Regions from separate parts of the Streptomyces sp. NPDC050264 genome, predicted to be linked through region 2. Evidence: predicted binding sites of a transcription regulator. Region 2 holds the regulator's gene; the other holds the start of a gene.
The links. Region 2 encodes HrcA, which represses chaperone genes, less so after heat shock. Its sites were predicted from a motif close to TTNGCACTCNGNNNNNCNGAGTGCNAA; they were not measured.
Positions count from the first base shown of each region.

Region 1: the regulator HrcA is predicted to act here: its motif matches at 7,800-7,826, upstream of groES (co-chaperone GroES).

Region 1 covers NZ_JBFAKV010000005.1:417,157-428,009, forward strand. The annotation lists gene guaB (IMP dehydrogenase) at 1-511, opposite strand, end outside; gene AB0J02_RS11595 (sigma-70 family RNA polymerase sigma factor) at 650-1,237, opposite strand; gene AB0J02_RS11600 (response regulator transcription factor) at 1,531-2,142, opposite strand; gene AB0J02_RS11605 (WhiB family transcriptional regulator) at 2,525-2,866, shown strand; gene AB0J02_RS11610 (LysR family transcriptional regulator) at 2,938-3,834, opposite strand; gene AB0J02_RS11615 (MOSC domain-containing protein) at 3,917-4,594, shown strand; gene AB0J02_RS11620 (SDR family oxidoreductase) at 4,656-5,429, shown strand; gene groL (chaperonin GroEL) at 5,596-7,218, opposite strand; gene groES (co-chaperone GroES) at 7,348-7,656, opposite strand; gene AB0J02_RS11635 (polysaccharide deacetylase family protein) at 7,880-8,671, opposite strand; gene AB0J02_RS11640 (polysaccharide deacetylase family protein) at 8,719-9,672, opposite strand; gene AB0J02_RS11645 (methyltransferase domain-containing protein) at 9,763-10,853, shown strand, end outside.
Region 2 covers NZ_JBFAKV010000001.1:477,223-488,075, forward strand. The annotation lists gene dnaJ (molecular chaperone DnaJ) at 1-991, opposite strand, end outside; gene hrcA (heat-inducible transcriptional repressor HrcA) at 992-2,008, opposite strand; gene AB0J02_RS02185 (MBL fold metallo-hydrolase) at 2,139-2,879, shown strand; gene AB0J02_RS02190 (DUF3097 domain-containing protein) at 2,915-3,739, shown strand; gene hemW (radical SAM family heme chaperone HemW) at 3,878-5,110, opposite strand; gene AB0J02_RS02200 (SpoIIE family protein phosphatase) at 5,138-7,090, opposite strand; gene AB0J02_RS02205 (HAMP domain-containing protein) at 7,201-10,853, shown strand, end outside.

The DNA.
Region 1 (10,853 bases), on a different contig from region 2:
CCTTGCCGGTGACGAGCGGCATCGGCGTCATGACCTCGCGGACCTGACGGCTGCGGTCGTTCTCGAACGCCATGTCGCGGTTGGTGACGATGCCGAGCAGCTTGCCCGCCGGGTCGGTCACCGGGACACCGCTGATGCGGAACTTGGCGCACAGCGCGTCGGCCTCGGCCAGCGTCGCGTCCGGGTGCACCGTGATCGGGTCGGTCACCATGCCGGACTCGGAGCGCTTCACGAGGTCGACCTGGTTGACCTGGTCCTCGATGGACAGGTTCCGGTGCAGCACACCGACGCCGCCCTGCCGTGCCATGGCGATGGCCATGCGCGCCTCGGTGACCTTGTCCATGGCCGCGGAGAGCAGCGGGATGTTCACGCGCACGTTGCGAGAGATGCGGGACGAGATGTCGACCGCGTTCGGGAGTACCTCCGAAGAGCCCGGCAGCAGCAGCACGTCGTCGTAGGTCAGCCCGAGTGTCGCGAATTTCTCGGGCACTCCGTCGACGTTTGCAGTCATGACACCTTCCCCAAATGGCCTTGATCGGTGCGGATGTCCATGCTAACGGGAACCAGAGGTGTCTCATTCCACGATCAAGATCATCGGCTTGGTTTGTACGTTCCCACGTAGGCGGCCGGCGCCCCGCGCCACCGCGCACTACTGCTCGGCGAGGGCCCGCAGGCGGCTCAGCGCCCGGTGCTGCGCGACACGCACGGCTCCGGGTGACATGCCCAACATCTGCCCGGTCTCCTCGGCGGTGAGCCCGACGGCGATCCGCAGAAGCAGCAGCTCCCGCTGATTGTCCGGAAGGTTCGCGAGGAGTTTCTTGGCCCATTCGGCGTCACTGCTCAGCAGCGCCCGCTCCTCGGGCCCGAGCGAGTCGTCCGGCCGCTCCGGCATCTCGTCCGACGGCACCGCCGTCGAACCGGGGCCGCGCATCGCCGCGCGCTGCAGATCGGCGACTTTGTGCGCGGCAATGGCGAAAACGAACGCCTCGAAGGGGCGCCCGGTGTCCTTGTAGCGCGGCAGCGCGAGCAGCACCGCGACACAGACTTCCTGGGCGAGGTCCTCCACGAAGTGCCGTGCGTCCCCGGGGAGTCGGGAAAGACGCGTACGGCAGTAGCGGATGGCCAGGGGATGGACGTGCGCGAGCAGATCATGCGTGGCCTGCTCGTCGCCGTCGACGGCGCGGCCGACGAGCGTACCGACGACCCCGCGCGGGGTCACTGCATCGTCGTCACGCATCGGTCCATGGTGCCTTGCCGACGCGCGGTCCGTGGCACCGCGCCCTTGGTTGTGCACCGAAGCGTTATGAGCGGGTGCGCCGGAACTCATCTCCTGCGCCCTCCCCTCTCGCTGACCCTGCTCGCCCGACTCGTCGTCCCCGAGGAACTCCACACCTCAAGGATGCGGCATCACTCGCGAAACCGGGGAACACCGCCGGACAGCGCCCCATCAAGGGGGACGGGGACCGGCGCGACCAGCAACGATGAAAGCCGCGCGAAACCACCGGCCCGTCACGGCACCCCGGCGGAGCGCTACCGCACCAGGCCCCAGCGGAAGCCGAGCGCCACGGCGTGCGCGCGGTCCGAGGCGCCGAGCTTCTTGAACAGCCGGCGCGCGTGCGTCTTGACCGTGTCCTCGGAGAGGAAGAGCTCGCGCCCGATCTCGGCGTTGGACCGGCCGTGGCTCATGCCCTCGAGCACCTGGATCTCACGCGCGGTGAGGGTGGGCGCCGCGCCCATCTCGGCCGAGCGCAGTCTGCGCGGGGCGAGCCGCCACGTCGGGTCGGCGAGGGCCTGTGTGACCGTGGCCCGCAGCTCGGCGCGCGAGGCGTCCTTGTGCAGATATCCGCGGGCACCGGCGGCGACCGCGAGCGCGACCCCGTCCAGGTCCTCGGCCACGGTGAGCATGATGATGCGCGCACCGGGGTCGGCGGAGAGCAGTCGCCGGACCGTCTCGACGCCGCCCAGTCCAGGCATGCGGACGTCCATGAGAATGAGGTCCGAGCGGTCGGCGCCCCAGCGGCGGAGAACTTCCTCGCCGTTGGCCGCGGTCGTCACGCGCTCGACGCCGGGCACGGTCGCGACCGCGCGGCGAAGCGCCTCTCGGGCAAGCGGGGAGTCGTCGCAGACGAGGACGGATGTCATGTCCGTCCTCCGCAGCTGATGCGCGTCACCTTGAGCCTCCAGGCTTTGTACGAATCGTCACCTGTGCGGTCGACGCTCTCGGACAGTTGCCCGAGCGCTTGTTCTTTCAACCGCCACCGCACTCTCAACGATGGTCACTCGAAAGAGTTACGGGTCGGACGGCCTCGTTCGGCACTCTACGTGAGGGGCCGGACACAGTGCAGACGGCGCAACAGACCCTCAAGTTTTCAACACAAGCTATGCCCCATTTAGCGGCTTTTCTTCCCTTTTGCTGGTGTCTGTAGCTAGATTCGCAATGAGTCATATTTTCATCTCCTTAGACAGTAGATGTACGGTCATGGGCACCGTATCCGCGTCACAACGGCTACAAGGGGACAACGCAATGGCAGATTTCTCCCGTCTTCCCGGACCGAACGCGGATCTGTGGGACTGGCAGCTCCTCGCGGCCTGCCGCGGGGTCGACAGCTCGCTCTTCTTCCACCCGGAAGGTGAGCGGGGAGCGGCGCGCAGCGCCCGTGAGAACTCGGCGAAAGAGGTCTGCATGAGGTGCCCGGTGCGCGCCGAGTGCGCTGCTCACGCCCTACAGGTGCGTGAGCCGTACGGCGTGTGGGGCGGCCTGACCGAGGACGAGCGCGAAGAGCTGATGGGACGGGCCCGCAACCGGCTCGTCACCGCGACGGCAACGGGTGGCGGTGGGATCGCGTCAGCTGCCGCTCACCACTGAAGGAACGTTTCTGCAAGGACGAGACCGCAGGCGGCGACCGCGGGCGCGGGCAGCCGCGCCCGCGCCCGGACTCAGCGGGTGGCGGCCTTCGCCAAGTGGTCGAGGGTCGCGGCGACCGCCGGAACCTGGGACAGATCGGGCAGGGTGAGCGCGACGATCTCGCGCAGCACGGGCGGCTCCACCGTCACTGTGCGTGCACCCTTGGGCCGAACAGACTCGATGGCCAGTTCGGGCAGAACGGCAACACCGAGCCCCGCGCCGACCAGGCCGACCACCGCCGGATAGTCGTCCGTGGCGAAGTCGATGCGCGGGGCGAACCCGGCGCCGCGGCACACGTCGACGAGCTGGCGGCGGCAGCGCGGGCAGCCCGCGATCCACGGGTCGTCCGCGAACGCGTCGATGGTCACCGAGCCCGCCCCGGCGAGCCGGTGGCCCTCGGGGACCAGGCCCACGAGCCGGTCGGCCAGCAGCGGGCGTACGACGAGGTCGTCCCACTCCTCCGCCGCGTGCGCGCCCTCGTACCGGAAGGCGAGAGCCACGTCGCAGTCGCCCTCGCGCAGCATCTCCACCGAGCGCGGGGGCTCCGCCTCCACCAGCGAGACGCGGGTGCCGGGGTGCGCGGCGCGCAGCGCGGCCAGGGCCGTCGGGACCAGGGTCGAGCTGCCGCTGGGGAAGGAGACGAGCCGGACGCGCCCGGCGCGCAGGCCCGCGATCGCGGCGACCTCCTCCTCGGCGGCGGTGAGCCCGGCGAGGATGCCCGCCGCGTGCCGGACGAGGGCCTCGCCGGCCTGGGTCAGGCGCATCTCGCGGCCCGTGCGGATCAGCAGCGGCGTACCGGCCGAGGTCTCCAGGGCCTTCATCTGCTGGCTGACGGCGGGCTGGGTGCAGCCCAGCTCGCGGGCCGCGGCCGAGAAGGAGCCGGTGGCGGCCACGGCGCGCAGGACACGGAGATGACGGGCCTCGATCATGGTTCAAGCATAAGCGGCGCTTGGGGATCGCGCCGAATAATGCGTGGCGACTTTGGTCACGGGTCCCGTACCGTGCGATGCCATGAAAATCTTGTCGCTGAATCTGGGGCGCGCCACGCCCGTCGCGTACACCGACCAGCCCGAGGGCGTGACCGGCATCGACAAGCAGCCGGTCGCGGGACCCGTGCGGGTGACCGCGCCCGGTGAGAAGGGGGTCGGCGCGAGCGGCCTCGCCGGGGACGCCGTGTGCGACCTGCGGCACCACGGCGGGGACGACCAGGCGGTGTACGCGTTCGCGCGCGAGGACCTGGACGCGTGGGAGCAACTCCTCGGCCGGGCGCTGCCCAACGGGGTGTTCGGCGAGAACCTCACCACCGAGGGCGTCGACGTCTGCGGGGCGAAGATCGGCGAGCGCTGGCGGATCGGCCCCGACCTGCTCCTGGAGGTGAGCTCCAGCCGGATTCCGTGCAAGACCTTCCAGGGGCATCTGGGCGAGAAGACCTGGGTCAAGCGGTTCACGCAGGAGAAGAGGCCGGGCGCGTACCTGCGGGTGATCGAGCCGGGCGAGATCCGGGCCGGGGACACCGTCGAGGTCGTGCACCGGCCCGCGCACGAGGTGACCGTCGCCTTCGAGTTCCGGGCCGTGACGACCGAGCGCGAGCTGCTGCCGCGGCTGCTGGCCGCCGGGGACGCGCTGCATTACGAGGTCGAGCAGCAGATACGGACGTACACCGAGAAGTACGACGCCCGGTCCGCCTGAACGGGGCCGGACGGCGCTCCGGTGATCACGAGCATCACCGGAGCGTCACTAACCTTGCCCCATGACTACGGCACTGATCACGGGATCCACCGCGGGCATCGGCGCCGCCTTCGCCCGGCGCCTCGCCGCCGACGGCCACAATCTGGTGCTCGTCGCCCGCGACACGAAGCGGCTCCAGGAGCAGGCGACCGAACTGCACGACCGGCACGGCATCGAGGCCAAGGTGCTGACCGCGGACCTCGCCACGGACAAGGGCATCGCGGCCGTCGAGAAGCGGCTGCGGGACCCCAAGGCCGCGGTCGATCTGCTCGTCAACAACGCCGGGTTCGGCAACAAGGGCCACTTCCTGGAAGTGCCCATGGCCGACGAGCTGACGATGCTGAAGGTGCACTGCGAGGCGGTGCTGCGGCTGACGTCGGCGGTGACGGCGGGGATGCGCGAGCGCGGGCGCGGCGGCGTCATCAACGTGGCGTCGGTGGCGGCTTTCGTGCCGCGCGGCACCTACGGGGCGTCGAAGGCGTGGGTCGTGCAGTTCACGCAGGGCGCGGCGAAGGATCTGGCGGGCAGCGGGGTGCGGCTGATGGCGCTGTGCCCGGGCTTCGTGCGTACGGAGTTCCACCAGCGGGCCGGGATGGGCACGGGCAACATCCCGAACTGGATGTGGCTGGACGCCGACAAGTTGGTCGCGGCGGCGCTCGCGGACCTCGCGCGCGGGAAGTCGCTGTCGATCCCGGACCCGCGGTACAAGGCGCTGATGGGCGTCGTGAAGGTGACGCCGCGCGCCCTGCTCGGCGGAATCACGTCGCGGACAGGGCGTAAGTACGGGCCGCAGTAGCGAAGGTTTGGCGCGAAGCGGCCGCCCCGCGCGAATTGCGAACGCTTCGTGTACGCGGATCCGGCGGCGCACACGGGTGCCCTCTCCGGGTCTGCCCCGGGACCCGACCGGAACGCACCGAGGCCCGGCCCCCGCGACGGGGACCGGGCCTCTGCTGTGCGTGGCGTCAGTGCGAGTGACCGTGGCCGTGACCGGCCTCGGGCTCTTCCTCGGCCGGCTTCTCGACGACCAGGGTCTCGGTCGTCAGGAGCAGGGAGGCGATGGACGCGGCGTTCTCCAGGGCGGAGCGCGTGACCTTGACCGGGTCGATGACGCCGGCCTTGACCAGGTCGCCGTACTCGCCGGTCGCGGCGTTGTAGCCGGAGCCCTTCTCGAGCTCGGCGACCTTGGAGACGATCACGTAGCCCTCGAGGCCCGCGTTCTCCGCGATCCAGCGCAGCGGCTCGACGGCGGCGCGGCGGACGACCGCGACACCCGTGGCCTCGTCGCCGGTCTTGTCGAGGTTGCCCTCGAGGACCTTGACGGCGTGGACGAGCGCGGAGCCACCACCGGAGACGATGCCCTCCTCGACCGCGGCGCGGGTCGCGGAGATGGCGTCCTCCAGACGGTGCTTCTTCTCCTTGAGCTCGACCTCGGTCGCGGCGCCGACCTTGATCACGCAGACGCCGCCGGCGAGCTTCGCGAGGCGCTCCTGGAGCTTCTCGCGGTCCCAGTCGGAGTCCGTGTTCTCGATCTCGGCCTTGATCTGGTTCACACGGCCGGCGACCTCGTCGCTGTTGCCGCCACCGTCGACGACCGTGGTGTCGTCCTTGGTGATGGTCACGCGGCGCGCGGTGCCGAGCACGTCCAGGCCGACCTGGTCGAGCTTGAGGCCGACCTCTTCGGCGATGACGGTGGCACCGGTGAGGGTGGCCAGGTCCTGCAGCATCGCCTTGCGGCGGTCACCGAAGCCGGGGGCCTTCACCGCGACGGCGTTGAACGTGCCGCGGATCTTGTTCACGACCAGGGTCGACAGGGCCTCGCCCTCGACGTCCTCGGCGATGATCAGGAGGGGCTTGGAGCCGCCGGCCTGGATGACCTTCTCCAGGAGCGGGAGCAGGTCCTGGATGGACCCGATCTTGCCCTGGTGGATCAGGATGTACGGGTCGTCGAGGACGGCCTCCATACGCTCCTGGTCGGTGACGAAGTACGGGGACAGGTAGCCCTTGTCGAAGGCCATGCCCTCGGTGAAGTCGAGCTCCAGACCGAAGGTGTTGGACTCCTCGACGGTGATGACACCGTCCTTGCCGACCTTGTCCATCGCCTCGGCGATGAGCTCGCCGACCTGCGAGTCCTGGGCCGACAGACCGGCGACGGCCGCGATGTCGGCCTTGTCGTCGATCGGACGGGCGGTGGCGAGGAGCTCCTCGGACACCGCCTTGACGGCGGCGTCGATGCCCTTCTTCAGGGCGGCCGGGGAAGCACCGGCGGCAACGTTGCGCAGGCCTTCCTTGACCAGGGCCTGGGCCAGCACGGTGGCGGTGGTGGTGCCGTCACCCGCGATGTCGTTGGTCTTGGTCGCCACCTCCTTCACCAGCTGCGCGCCCAGGTTCTCGTACGGGTCGTCGATCTCGACCTCGCGGGCGATGGTGACACCGTCGTTGGTGATGGTGGGGGCGCCGAACTTCTTGTCGATGACGACGTTGCGGCCGCGGGGGCCGATCGTCACCTTGACCGTGTCGGCAAGCTTGTTGACGCCGCGCTCGAGGGCGCGACGGGCGTCCTCGTCGAACTTCAGGATCTTCGCCATGGGAGCGGTTCAGCCCTCTCGGAAAACTAGGGGTGAAGCTTGGTGAACGAACCACGCCCCTGACCCCGGCTTCTTACGATCGCGGGTGCCAGGGGCGCTGTTCAAAGCAGAAAAAGCTTCTCGGCTTGCTTACTTCTCGACGATCGCGAGAACGTCGCGGGCCGAGAGGACGAGGTACTCCTCGCCGTTGTACTTGACCTCGGTGCCGCCGTACTTGCTGTACAGCACGATGTCGCCGGTCTTCACGTCGAGCGGAAGGCGCTCGCCGTTCTCGAAGCGGCCCGGGCCCACGGCGAGGACGACGCCCTCCTGGGGCTTCTCCTTCGCGGTGTCCGGAATGACCAGGCCAGAGGCCGTGGTCTGCTCGGCGTCGAGCGGCTGGACCACAATGCGGTCCTCGAGCGGCTTGATGGCAACCTTGGAGCTGGCGGTCGTCACGATCCGGTCTCCCCCTTCGGAGATCTACGGGGTTAACAGTCTGGGGTGGCGACCAGGTGGATCCGTCGTCGCGGGTGCCGGACCTGCCCGTCGCTGTTGGCACTCTCCAGTGGTGAGTGCCAGGGCCGAGACTATGACCGCGATTAGCACTCGGTCAAGCGGAGTGCCAATCGACTCCGTCGCGGCGCGGCATTTCGGTCGGCCCGCACGGGGTTGCGGCCGCTCAGAGATAGTCCTCCAGGCGCCCCACCGTGAAGCCCTGTTCCTGGATGCGGCGCAGCGTTCGCGCGGTCGTCCCGGTCAGGCTCTCGCCCTTCGGGGCGGAGGGGGCGTGGAGGATGTCGCCGGGGCGCAGGTCGTCGCTCCGCCGCGCGGCGCGCCACAGGACGATCGCGTCGATGCCGCACGCGCCCGCCGCGCGCAGGGTGTCCGCGTCGTAGTTGCCGTAGGGCGGGCGGAGCAGGCGCGGCGCCGTGCCGAAGCGGGCCTTGAGACGGTCCTGCTCGCCGCAGATCTCGGCGTGCTGTTCCACGTAACCGAGGCCGGGCAGGAACGGGTGCGTGAGGGTGTGGTTCCCGACGCCGGCGCCGAGCGCGCGGAGCCTGCCGAGACGGTCGTGGCCGGGGTCCGTACCGGAGTGCGTGAGAAAGACCGAGACCGGCAGGCGCAGGTCGCGGATCATGTCGGTGAAGCGCGGACCCTGCTCGGCGCCGTCGCCGATACTGCCGTCGTCGATGGTGAGGAAGACGACCTTGTCGCGGGTGGGTACGCGGTCGATCACCGGGGGGACCGCGCCGGGGGCGCGGGGCGGGAGCACCCGGTGGGCGCGGGGCGCCGGGGCCAGCGGGGTCCTGAGCCCCCAGCGGCGATGGGCTTCGGGCGCCGGCACCCCGGCCGCCGCGGTCCGCGGATGGTGGCGGACCTTCTGCGCGGCCTTCCTGCCCATCCGCTCGATCGGGTCGACGGACTGCGCGCACCCGGAGAGCAGCACGGCGGCCAGGGCGCAGGCGACCATCCGCCGCGCCCCGGCCGCGCCGACGGCAGCCTCCGCCCAGGGAGTTGTCACAGGTAGTCCTCCAGGCGGGCCACGGCGTACCCCTTGCCGGTGACGTACTTCAGGAACGTGCGGACCATGTCGGGCATCGTGCCGTTCCAGTCCTTACGGCCCCGGAAGTGCGTGAGGATGATGTCGCCCGGGTGGATGTCCCGGTCCCATTCGCGGTGGTCCATGCGGTCCACGAACGCCTCGGCGTTCCAGATCGGCGCGTACGTGATGCCGCACGCCTTGGCCGCCTTCAGGGTGTCCTGGTTGTAGTCGCCGAACGGCGGCCGGAAGAGCGTGGGCCGCTTGCCGTACTTCTTCTCGATGACGTCCTGCATGCCGCAGATCTCGTGCTTCTGCCGCTTGTAGGAGAGACCGGGGAGGTAAGGGTGGTGCAGCGTGTGGTTGTTGAGGGTGATGCCCAGGCTCTGCGCCTTCTTGAAGTAGTCGTACCCGGGCTTGACCTCGCGGTCGGTCAGGAAGGCCGTGTACGGGATCTTGAGGTCGCTCATCATCTTCAGGAACCGCGGGTCCTTGTCGGCCCCGTCGTCGATGGTGAGGAAGACGATCTTTTCCTTCGTGGGGATGGTCGTGAAGACCGGCGGCAGCCCGAGCGCGGCCTGGTCGTCGACCTCGAAGCCCTTACGGGGCTTGATGACGGGCTTCTTCGCGGGCGGCTCGGGCGCGGCGAGCGGCACCTTCGCGAGACCCCAGCGCCTGGCCGCTGCGACCCGCTGCGCCCGCTCGGCCTTGAGCCTGGTGGCGTACGAGTCGAGGGCGCGGGCGGGCGGCGCGTTCAGGGCCTGCTGCCCGGGGGCCGGTGTCACGGCACCTTCGTCGGATCCGGCGGCACAGCCGGTGGCGAGCGCGGCGGCGGCGAGGGCGGCGGCCGTGCCGCGGAGCGCCGCCCGTTTCCCGGATCTGGCGCGAGTCCCCTTTGAGGCGGTTTCCTCATTTTGTCGTACTAGTTGCATGGCGCCGGATCCTCGCAGCTCAAGGCCCTGATCACGGGCCGACACCGCCGCCGGGCGCGCGCCGTCCTCCGACTGGCCCACAATGTTCCGGTGAACGACTTCTCCGCCCTGCTCACACCGGCCGGCCAGGCCCTGCTCGACGCACTGCGCGACCACGACCCGGCACAGGAGCTCGCGCTCGCCACCCGGCTGCGCCGCGAGCACCCGGCCGAGCTCGTCTCGGCGGCGCTCGCCCAGGCGCGGCTGCGGCAGCGGGCGGTGGCGAAGTTCGGGCCCGAGGACGCGGCCCGCATGTACTTCACGGCGAACGGGGTCGAGCAGGCGACCCGGACGAGCGTCGCCACGTACCGCGCCGAATCCTTCCGGGCCCTCGGCGTCAGCTCCGTCGCCGACCTGTGCTGCGGCATCGGCGGCGACGCGATCGCGCTGGCCCGCGCCGGGATCTCGGTGCTCGCCGTCGACCGGGACCCGGAGACGTGCGCCGTGGCGCGGGCCAACGCGGCCGCCCTCGGCCTCGACGACCTGATCGAGGTGCGGGAGGCGGATGTGACGGAGGTGGACACCACCCCGTACGACGCCGTCTTCGTGGACCCGGCCCGGCGCTCCGACAAGCGCGGGCGGATCTTCGACCCCGAGGCCTACTCCCCTCCGCTGTCCTGGGCCGTCGCCACCGCGCGCAAGGCACCGCGCGCCGCGCTGAAGATCGCGCCGGGCATCCCGCACGAGGCGATCCCGGCCGAGGCCGACGCCGAGTGGATCTCGGACGGCGGTGACGTGAAGGAGGCCGTGCTGTGGTTCGGCACGGAACCCGGCCGGATGCGCGCCACCCTGCTGCCGGGGCCGCGGGAACTCGTCGGGCGCGGACTGCCGGACCCCGAAGTGCGGCCGGTCGGGCGGTACTTGTACGAGCCCGATGGAGCCGCCATCCGGGCGCACCTGGTCGCCGAGGTGGCCGAGCAGGTCGGCGGCGGGCTGATCGACGAGACCATCGCCTACGTCACCGGGGACGAGCGGCACCCGACCCCGTACGCCACCGCGTACGAGATCACCGACCAACTCCCCTTCAACGTGAAGAAGTTGAAGGCGCTGCTGCGGGAGCGGGAGGTCGGGGTGCTGACCGTGAAGAAGCGGGGTTCCGCCGTCGAGCCGGAGGAGCTGCGCCGCAAGGCCATGCCCAAGCC
Region 2 (10,853 bases):
TGACCTCGACGTGCACGAGGAGATCGCCGCGGCCGCCGCCCCGCAGGTGCGTGATACCGCGCCCGTGCAGCGGGACCGACTGACCGGACTGGGTGCCGGGCCGGATGTCGACCTCCTCCATGCCGTCGAGCGTCTCCAGCGGCACCTTCGTGCCGAGGGCCGCCGCCGTCATCGGGATCGTCACCGTGCAGTGCAGATCGTCGCCGCGCCGCTGGAAGACCGGGTGCGGCAGCTCGTGGATCTCGACGTACAGGTCACCGGCGGGGCCGCCGCCGGGGCCGACCTCGCCCTCGCCCGCGAGCTGGATCCGCGTCCCGTTGTCCACACCGGCCGGGATCTTCACCGTCAGCGTGCGCCGCGACCGGATGCGGCCGTCACCGGCGCACTCGGGGCACGGCGTCGGCACGACGGTGCCGAAGCCCTGGCACTGCGGGCACGGGCGGCTCGTCATGACCTGGCCGAGGAAGGACCGCGTGACCTGCGAGACCTCGCCGCGCCCGCGACACATGTCGCAGGTCTGGGCGGAGGTCCCGGGCGCCGCGCCCTCACCGCTGCAGGTCGTACAGACGACAGCCGTGTCGACCTGGATGTCCTTGGTGGTGCCGAAGGCTGCCTCGTCCAGCTCGATCTCGAGCCGGATCATGGCGTCCTGGCCGCGGCGCGTACGCGACCGGGGGCCACGCTGCGACGCGGTTCCGAAGAACGCGTCCATGATGTCCGAGAAGTTCCCGAACCCACCGGCGCCGAAGCCTCCGGCGCCGCCTCCGCCGGCCTGCGACAGGGGGTCGCCCCCGAGGTCGTAGACCTGCTTCTTCTGCGGGTCGGAGAGCACCTCGTAGGCGGCGTTGATCTCCTTGAACCGCTCCTGAGTCTTCGGATCCGGATTCACGTCCGGGTGAAGCTCACGGGCCAGCCTTCGGAAGGCCTTCTTGATTTCGTCCTGGGAAGCGTCGCGGCGCACGCCGAGTACGGCGTAGTAGTCCGTGGCCACTTACGACTCCGCCAGGATCTGTCCGACGTAACGTGCCACTGCGCGTACTGCTCCCATCGTTCCCGGGTAATCCATGCGGGTCGGGCCGACCACGCCGAGCTTGGCCACTGCCTCGCCGCCCGAACCGTAGCCGACCGACACGACGGACGTGGAGTTGAGTCCCTCGTGGGCGTTCTCGTGACCGATCCGTACGGCCATGCCCGAATCGCCCACCTCACCAAGCAACTTGAGGAGCACGACCTGCTCCTCCAGTGCCTCCAGCACGGGCCGGATAGTGAGGGGAAAGTCATGTCCGAAGCGGGTGAGATTGGCGGTTCCGCCGATCATCAGCCGCTCCTCGGTCTCCTCGACGAGCGTCTCCAGCAGAGTGGAGAGCACCGTCGTGACCGTGCCCCGGTCCTCCGCTTCGAAGGCCTCGGAGAGGTCCTGCACCAGCTGCGGCACGTCGGCGAACCGGCGCCCCGCCACGCGGGCGTTGAGACGGGCCCGCAGGTCCGCCAGCGACGTCTCACCGAACGGCGCCGGGCAGTCGATCATCCGCTGCTCCACGCGCCCGGTGTCCGTGATCAGTACGAGCATCAGACGGGCGGGCGCGAGCGAGAGCAGCTCGACATGGCGCACGGTGGACCGGGTCAGGGACGGATACTGGACGACCGCGACCTGCCGCGTCAGCTGCGCGAGCAGCCGCACGGTCCGTCCGACGACGTCATCGAGGTCGACGGCGCCTTCCAGGAAGTTGTGGATGGCGCGCCGCTCGGGTGCCGTCATCGGCTTCACCGCGGTGAGCTTGTCGACGAAGAGTCGGTACCCCTTGTCGGTGGGGATCCGCCCGGCACTGGTGTGCGGCTGGGCGATGAACCCCTCGTCCTCCAGGGCGGCCATGTCGTTGCGCACGGTCGCCGGTGAGACGCCCAGGCTGTGCCGTTCGGTCAGCGCCTTGGAGCCGACGGGCTCCTCGGTGCCGACGTAGTCCTGGACGATGGCGCGCAGCACTTCGAGCCTGCGTTCACTGAGCATCGGCGCACACCTCCAGCAACTGTCTCTGCGATCTTTCGGATTTGGCACTCGCTGCGCGTGAGTGCCAATCGTCCCCGGCTCAGTGTACGGCCGGTGGGTACGCACCCGGCAAGGCCGCTAGCGTCGACACATGGAAGGCATCGACTGGAAGTCGACCGGCTGGGAAGAACTGGCGCCGCATGTGGGACGAATCCGGCTGCCCGGCTGGGACTGCACGACCGGTCTCGTCGTCGGCGAGGACGCGGCCCTGCTGATCGACACGGGATCCTCACTCCGTGAAGGCGTCCGGCTGCGCGGGGACGTGCGCCGCCTCCTGGGACCACACGGGAGGGTGACGCACATCGCGCTGACCCATCCGCACTTCGACCATGTGCTCGGCACGGCCGCGTTCGCGGGCGTCGAGGTGTACGGGGCCGTGGGCATCGACACCGTGTTCGCGGGCGGCGCCGGGCAGCTGCGCGCCGACGCCGTACGCCACGGCCTGGACCCCGACGCGGCGGCCGAGGCGGCCGATCTCCTCGTCACCCCGCCCCACCGGGTCTGCGGCGAGTGGACGCTTGACCTCGGCGGCGGTGTGCGGGTGCTGCTCGCGAACGTCGGCCCGGCGCACAGCGGCCACGACCTGGCGGTCCTGGTCCCCGGTGGTCCCGCGCTCCCCGGGATCGTCTTCTGCGGCGACCTGGTGGAGGAGTCGGGCGAACCGCAGGCCGGTCCGGACGCGGCCCCGCACCACTGGCCCGCGGCGCTCGACCGGCTGCTGTCGCTGGGCGGCGAGGACGCCCGCTACGTTCCGGGGCACGGGTCTGTGGTGAATGCGGGGTTTGTCCGCGAGCAGCGCGCCACACTGGCGGCCCGTACCGGCGTGTCGTAGGCCGGACGGGGGCGCCTTTTCTTATCGTCTGCCGAATGCGCCAGTACTCTCCGGACCTCACTCCCCCCTGGAAGCGGAACACGTCTGTTCCCGAGATCCCGGCAGAGCCGGATCTTGTCGTGGAAGAGGTCGGTACGGGCTTCTGCGGTGCGGTCGTGCGCGTCGAGAAGACGGCGCAGGGGCCGACGGTGACCCTGGAGGACCGCTTCGGCAAGCTCCGGGTGTTCCCGATGGAGCCGCGCGGTTTCCTGCTGGAGGGCAAGGTCGTCACGCTGGTGCGTCCCGCCGCCGGCGGCCCCGTACGTCCCACGCGCACGGCCTCCGGCTCGGTCGCGGTCCCGGGTGCCCGCGCCCGGGTGGCCCGCGCGGGCCGCATCTACGTGGAGGGCAAACACGACGCCCAGCTCATCGAGCGGGTCTGGGGCGACGACCTGCGCATCGAGGGCGTGGCCGTGGAGTTCCTGGAGGGCGTCGACGACCTCCCGGCGATCGTGGCGGAGTTCGACCCGGGCCCCGACGCGCGGCTGGGCGTCCTGGTCGACCACCTGGTCCCCGGTACGAAGGAGTGGCGCATCGCCCAGTCGGTCACGAGCGCCGACGCGCTGGTCGTCGGCCACCCGTACATCGACATCTGGGAGGCGGTGAAGCCGTCCTCGCTGGGCATCGAGGCCTGGCCCCGGATCCCGCACGGCCAGGACTGGAAGACGGGCGTGTGCCGTGCGCTGGGCTGGCGCGTGGCGAACACGGGCGAGGCCTGGCAGCACATCCTGTCCCGGGTCCGCTCGTACAAGGACCTGGAGCCCGAGCTCCTCGGCAGGGTCGAGGAGTTGATCGACTTCGTGACGGGTACAGACGACTAGGACCCTTCTCCGGGCAGGAAGCGCCCCGCCAGGGGCACGGGGCTGGGCCGGTCAGCGGGTCCGCCGCGGGGCGCGAGCAGCCACGACGACGCACTCGCGACGAACCCGCACCCCCTACGGCGCGTGGGCGCAGCGCACTCAGTCGACCAGATCCCGAACAATCCCATCGGCCAACAACCGCCCCCGCAACGTCAGCACAGCCCGCCCCTCCTCAAAGGGCCCGCGCTCCAGCAACCCGTCCTCCAACGCCTTGCGCGCCGCAGCCGTACCCGCGGGCCTCAGCAGCGACAAGGGGCAGCCCTCCCGGAGCCGTAGTTCAAGGAGAATCCGCTCGACCCGCCGATCCTCGTCGGCCAGCACTTCCCGCCCCGCCCCCGGCGACCTCCCCGCGGCCAGCGCGGCGGCGTACGCGCCGGGATGCTTGACGTTCCACCACCGCACACCGCCCACGTGTGAGTGCGCCCCGGGCCCGGCCCCCCACCAGTCGGCGCCGCGCCAGTACAGCTCGTTGTGCAGGCAGCGGGCCGCCTCGGACGTCGCCCAGTTCGAGACCTCGTACCAGCCGAACCCGGCCGCAGCCATGGTCTCGTCGGCGATCAGGTACCGGTCCGCGTGCACGTCGTCGTCGGTCATCGGCACCTCGCCGCGCCGGATCCGCCGGGCGAGCTGCGTGCCCTCCTCGACGATCAGCGCGTACGCGGAGATGTGATCGGGCCCTGCCGCGAGGGCGGCGTCCAGCGAGGCCCGCCAGTCGTCGTCGCTCTCGCCCGGCGTGCCGTAGATCAGGTCCAGGTTCACGTGCTCGAAGCCGGCCGCCCGCGCCTCGGCGACACAGGCCTCGGGCCGCCCGGGGGTGTGCGTACGGTCGAGGACCTTCAGCACGTGCTGCCGCGCGCTCTGCATCCCGAACGAGACCCGGTTGAAGCCCCCGGCCCGCAGCTGTGCCAGGTAGGCCGGGTCCACCGACTCGGGATTGGCCTCGGTCGTCACCTCCGCGTCGTCCGCGAGCCCGAACTCGTCCCGGATCGTCCCGAGCATCCGTACGAGGTCGGCGGCGGGCAGCAGGGTCGGCGTGCCGCCGCCGACGAACACGGTCCGTACCGGTCGCGGGTCGTCCCCGAGCACCTTGCGCGCGAGCCGGACCTCCTCGATCAGGGTCTCGGCGTAGTTGTCCCGCGAGGCGAGCACGCCCCCGGTGCCGCGCAGCTCGGTCGCCGTGTACGTGTTGAAGTCGCAGTAGCCGCAGCGCGTGGCGCAGTACGGGACGTGCAGGTAGAAGCCGAGGGGCCGGTCGGCGGCGCCGGCCAGCGCGGCGGCGGGCAGAGCCCCGTCGTCGGGCACGGGCTCACCATCGGGAAGTGCGGAAGGCATGGCCCCATTGTCCCGCCTCCCGCACCGTCACAGCGCCTGGAGCACCAGCAGCGCCAGATCGTCGTCCGGCGGGCCGTCCGCGTAGGCGTGCACGAGGCGCCGGATGCGCTCGGCGAGCAGCTGCGCCGTCAGCCCCGCGCACCCGGCGAGGGCGTGCGCGAGCCCGTCGCCGTCGTCGAACTGACGGTGCCCGGAGCGGCGCTCGGTCACGCCGTCCGTGACGCACAGCAGCGTGTCGCCGGTCAGCAGCTCGAACGACTCGCTCGTGTACTCCGGGTCCTCGACGACACCGAGCAGCACCTGTGGGGTGGCCGCCGTGACGACCTCGCCGCCGGGGCGCATCAGCAGGGGCAGCGGATGCCCGGCGGAGGCGAGGGTGCAGGTGACCGCGCCCCCGTCGCCGGCCGGTGTCAGTTCGCCGTAGAGGAGGGAGAGGAAGCGGGCGTTGGAGCCGTCCGGCGGGACACCCTCGCCGCCGGCCGCGGCGAGGGCGCGGGCCGCGGCGTCGGCGGCCTCGGTCGCGTCGTCGAGCAGCAGCCGGTTGAGCCGGCCCAGGACCTGGGCGACCGGGTAGCCCTCCCGGGCGAGGAGCCGCAGCCAGGGCCGGACGAGCCCGATCACCACCGCGGCCTCGGGGCCCTTGCCCTGGATGTCGCCGAGCGCGAAGCACCAGCGGCCGTCAGCGGCGGGGAACACGTCGTAGAAGTCGCCGCCGGGGCCGCCCGCCTCCTTCGGCTCGTACACGAGGGCGCTCTGCATGCCGGGGATCTCGGCGATGGAGACGGGCAGCAGGCCGCGCTGCAGGATGCGGCTGATGGTGGCCTGCCGGGTGAAGCGGCGGGCCGCGCTGACGGCGAGGGCGACCCGGCGGCTGAAGTCCTCGACGAGTCCGGTGACCTCGTCGGGGAAGCGGGGCAGGCCCGCGCGCCCGATGAGCAGGACGCCGAGGCTGCGCCCGCCCACCATCAGGCGGTAGGCGAGCGCGGCGCCCCACTCGTCGTCCTGGCAGTTCTCGCCCCGCGTCTCAAACGGCCAGGGCATGGGGACGGCCGCGGTGCGGGCGGCGTCGGGCAGACGCGGCGGTTCCTTCTCCAGGATCCGGCGTAGTTCCTCGCTACGGTTCTCGTGGCCGTGCCAGACGCGGGCCAGGCGGGGCGCGGGCATCGGGTCGGCGCCGCCCCGCAGGTCGCGGTCAGCGGTGCCCGGCAGACCGCGGCCCTCCTCGTCGTACAGCCAGATCGCGCACCAGTCGGCGAGCCGCGGCACGAGGAGCTGGCCGACGAGCGCGGCGACCATGTCCTCGTCGAGCTGGCCAGCGAGCAGGTCGGAGGCCTCGGCGAGGAAGGAGAGCGCGCCGCGGTTGACCCAGTCCCGGTCCTGGGGCACGCGTCTGGGCATGGGCGCGAGGAGTTCGGCGCGCAGGCCGCGCTCCAGGGCGCGGACGGCGGAGTGCACGGCGGGGCCGGTCGCGGCCTCCTCGGTGTCGGCCGCGGGCAGCCGGGCCCAGACCGTCTTGGTGCCGGGCCGGTAGGTGATGCCCCACGATTCGGCGAGGGACGCGACGAGCTGGAGGCCGCGGCCGCTTTCGGGGGTCTCGGACGTGCGGCAGGCCCGCTCGCCGCGTACGGCGCGGGCCGGGTGGTGGTCGGTGACCTCGACGACGACCCCCGCGGGGGTGCCGTCGGCGGCGGCCTCGTCCAGGCGGCAGAGCAGGTCGACGCTGGTGCCGGCGTGCACCACGGCGTTCGTCACGAGTTCGCTCAGGACGACGATCGCGTCGTCGCTCAGCCGGTCGCCGAGAGCGGCGCAGCCGGGCACTGCCTGCTCGGTCCAGTCGGCGAACGCGGCCCGTACGAAGCGGCGGGCGGCCGCGGGCGCGAGGGAGTCCCCCGGCAGCGACGTGTGGACCAGGAACGGTCCTGCGTGCGGATGGTCCGCTACGTCCCCGTCACTGAAGGTGGTTTCCCGCTGGATAGGCATGGGCCCCACGTTCGGCTCCTGAGCAGTTCGGGCAAAGACGCCTCAGGCGACACGAACAGAGTGACAGACTGACCACGCCCATAAGCACCGAGTTACCGAAGTGGGCCGCCATGAGTGAGAACAGTGCTATGCGTGTGCATCCGAACAGGCCGGAAAGCGACGTCATCCGTCCGCCCGACCTCCGGCCGCTGCTGGCCGCCATATCGGCTGCCCGCGACGGGAACTTCACCCGGCTCCCCGATGGCGGGGAGGGCATGGTGGGCGAGCTGGCGGCCGTGTTCAACCAGCTCATCGACCGCAGCGTCCACTACAACGTCGAACTGACCCGGGTGCGCCGGGAGATCGTCCGGCACGGGCGGCTCGACGAGCGGCTGGAGGCGAGCCCGGGGCAGGGTGCGTGGGCCACGCGTATTCACGACGTCAACACCATCATCGGCGCCCTGGTCGCCCCCGCGGCGAACGCCACGCGGGTGCTCGACGCGGTGGCGGGCGGCGATCTGACGCAGCGTGTCGACCTGCACGACGGCAACCGCCAACTCAGAGGCGACTTACGCCGGTTGGGCCGCGCCGTCAACAAGATGGTGGACCAGCTGTCCCTCTTCACCGGCGAGGTGACCCGGGTGGCCCGCGAGGTGGGCACCGAGGGCCGGCTCGGCGGGCGCGCCAAGGCGCAGGGTCTGTCCGGCAGTTGGCGTGACGTGACCGAGGCGGTCAACACCATGGCGTCCCGGCTGACCGCCCAGGTGCGGGACATCGCGCTCGTGACGACCGCGGTGGCCCGGGGCGACCTGACCCGTACCGTGACGATCGAGGCGACGGGCGAGCTGCTGGAGCTGAAGCTGACCGTCAACACGATGGTCGACCAGCTCTCCGCGTTCGCCGACGAGGTCACGCGCGTCGCGCGCGAGGTCGGCACCGAGGGCCAGCTGGGCGGCCGCGCCCAGGTCCGCGGTGTCTCCGGCGTCTGGAAGGACCTGACCGACAACGTCAACTTCATGGCGTCGAACCTCACCTCCCAGGTCCGTAACATCGCGCAGGTCACGACGGCCGTGGCCAACGGCGACCTGAGCCAGAAGATCATGGTCGACGCGCAGGGCGAGATCCTCGAACTCAAGTCGACGATCAACACGATGGTCGACCAGCTCTCCGCCTTCGCCGACGAGGTCACCCGCGTCGCCCGCGAGGTCGGCACCGAGGGCCAGCTGGGCGGCCGCGCCCAGGTCCGCGGCGTCTCCGGCGTCTGGAAGGACCTCACCGACAACGTCAACTTCATGGCCGACAACCTGACGTCGCAGGTGCGCAACATCGCCCTCGTGTCCACGGCGGTGGCGCAGGGCGACCTCGGCAAGAAGATCACGGTCGAGGCGAAGGGCGAGATCCTCGAACTCAAGTCGACGATCAACACGATGGTCGACCAGCTCTCCGCCTTCGCCGACGAGGTCACCCGCGTCGCCCGCGAGGTCGGCACCGAGGGGAACCTGGGCGGCCAGGCGCAGGTGCGCGGTGTCGCCGGCGTGTGGAACGACCTGACCGACAACGTCAACTTCATGGCGTCGAACCTCACCTCCCAGGTCCGTAACATCGCGCAGGTCACGACGGCGGTGGCCCAGGGCGACCTCTCCAAGAAGATCTCGGTCGACGCCCGCGGCGAGATCCTGGAGCTGAAGGACACCGTCAACACGATGGTGGAGCAGTTGCGCGGCTTCGCCGACGAGGTCACGCGCGTGGCCCGCGAGGTCGGCACGGACGGCGCCCTCGGCGGACGCGCGACGGTGCACGGCGTCTCGGGTGTCTGGAAGGACCTCACCGACAACGTCAACTACATGGCGGACAACCTGACGTCGCAGGTCCGCAACATCGCGCAGGTCGCCACGGCGGTGGCCCAGGGCGACCTCTCCAAGAAGATCGACGTCGACGCGCGCGGCGAGATCCTCGAACTGAAGACGACCATCAACACGATGGTGGACACCCTGTCGTCCTTCTCCTCCGAGGTCACGCGTGTGGCCCGCGAGGTCGGCTCCGAGGGTCAACTCGGCGGGCAGGCACGGGTCGAGGGCGTCTACGGCACCTGGAAGCGCCTGACGACGAACGTGAACGAGCTGGCGTCGAACCTGACCACACAGGTTCGCGCCATCGCCGAGGTGGCGTCCGCGGTCACGCAGGGTGACATGTCCCGCTCGATCGCGGTGGAGACGCAGGGCGAGGTCGCGGAGCTGAAGGACAACATCAACCTGATGGTGGCCAACCTCCGCGAGACGACCCGCGCGAAGGACTGGCTGGAGTCGAACCTGGCGCGCCTGGCGGCCCTGATGCAGGGACACCGGGACCTCATGGAGGTCGCCGACCTGATCCTGCGCGAACTGACCCCGCTGGTGAACGCGCAGTACGGCGCCTTCTTCCTCGCCGAGCCGGACGAGGACGACACCCCGATCCGGACGACCATCCCCACCAAGGGGCTCGCCTACATCGCGGGCTACGGCTCGGCCGCGGCCCTGGTCGTCGACACCGGCGGCATGCCGGTCCACGGTCTCGTACGGCAGGCGGCCCTGGAGAAGAAGCGGATCCTGGTGGAGGAGGCCCCGCCGGACTACATCAAGATCAACAGCGGCCTGGGGGAAGCCGCCCCCGCCTCTGTCGTCATCATCCCGATCCTCTTCGAGGACAAGCTCCTCGGCGTCATCGAGCTGGCGTCGTTCTCCCGCTTCTCCGACGTCCACCTGGCCTTCTTCGACCAGTTCGTGAACACGATCGGCGTCGCGATCAACACCATCATCGCCAACTCCCGCACCGAGTCCCTGCTCGGCGAGTCCCAGCGCCTGGCGACCCAGCTCCAGGAGCGGTCCGACGAACTCCAGCGCCAGCAGGGCGAGTTGCAGCGCTCGAACGCGGAACTGGAAGAGAAAGCGGCCCTGTTGGCGACGAGCTCCCAGTACAAGTCGGAGTTCCTGGCGAACATGTCGCACGAGCTGCGCACTCCCCTCAACTCGCTCCTCATCCTGGCCCGGCTGCTCTCCGACAACCCGGACGGGCACCTCAACGACCAGGAAGTCCAGTTCGCGACGACGATCCACCGCTCAGGATCCGACCTGCTCCAGCTCATCAACGACATCCTCGACCTGTCGAAGATCGAGGCGGGACGCATGGACGTACGTCCCAAGAAGCTCCCCCTCATCAAGCTCCTCGACTACGTCCACGCCACGTTCCGCCCGATCACCCTCGACCGCGGGCTCGCCTTCGAGGTGACGGTCGGCGAGGACGTGCCGCGCGAGGTCTTCTCCGACGAGCAGCGCCTCCAGCAGATCCTGCGCAACCTCCTGTCGAACGCGATCAAGTTCACCGCCAACGGCCGGGTCGAACTGCGGGTCAAGCGGATCAAGGACCCGGAGCACACGTTCGTGCGCGAGAGCGAGGACCTGATCGCCTTCGCCGTCTCGGACACCGGCATCGGCATCGCGCGGGACAAACTCCCCGTCATCTTCGAGGCGTTCCAGCAGGCCGACGGCACCACCAACCGCAAGTACGGCGGCACGGGCCTCGGCCTCTCCATCAGCCGGGAGATCGCCGGGCTGCTCGGCGGCCGCATCATTGCCGAGAGCGAGCCCGGCGAGGGCTCCACGTTCACGCTGTACGTGCCCGTCGTCCATCCCGGGCACGAGCCGGCGGGCGACGAGATGCAGACCGATCCGATGCCCCTCGTCCCCGCTCAGCAGGACGGCTCCGCGGACGCGTACACGATCCACGAGCAGGAGGACAACTGGCCGAC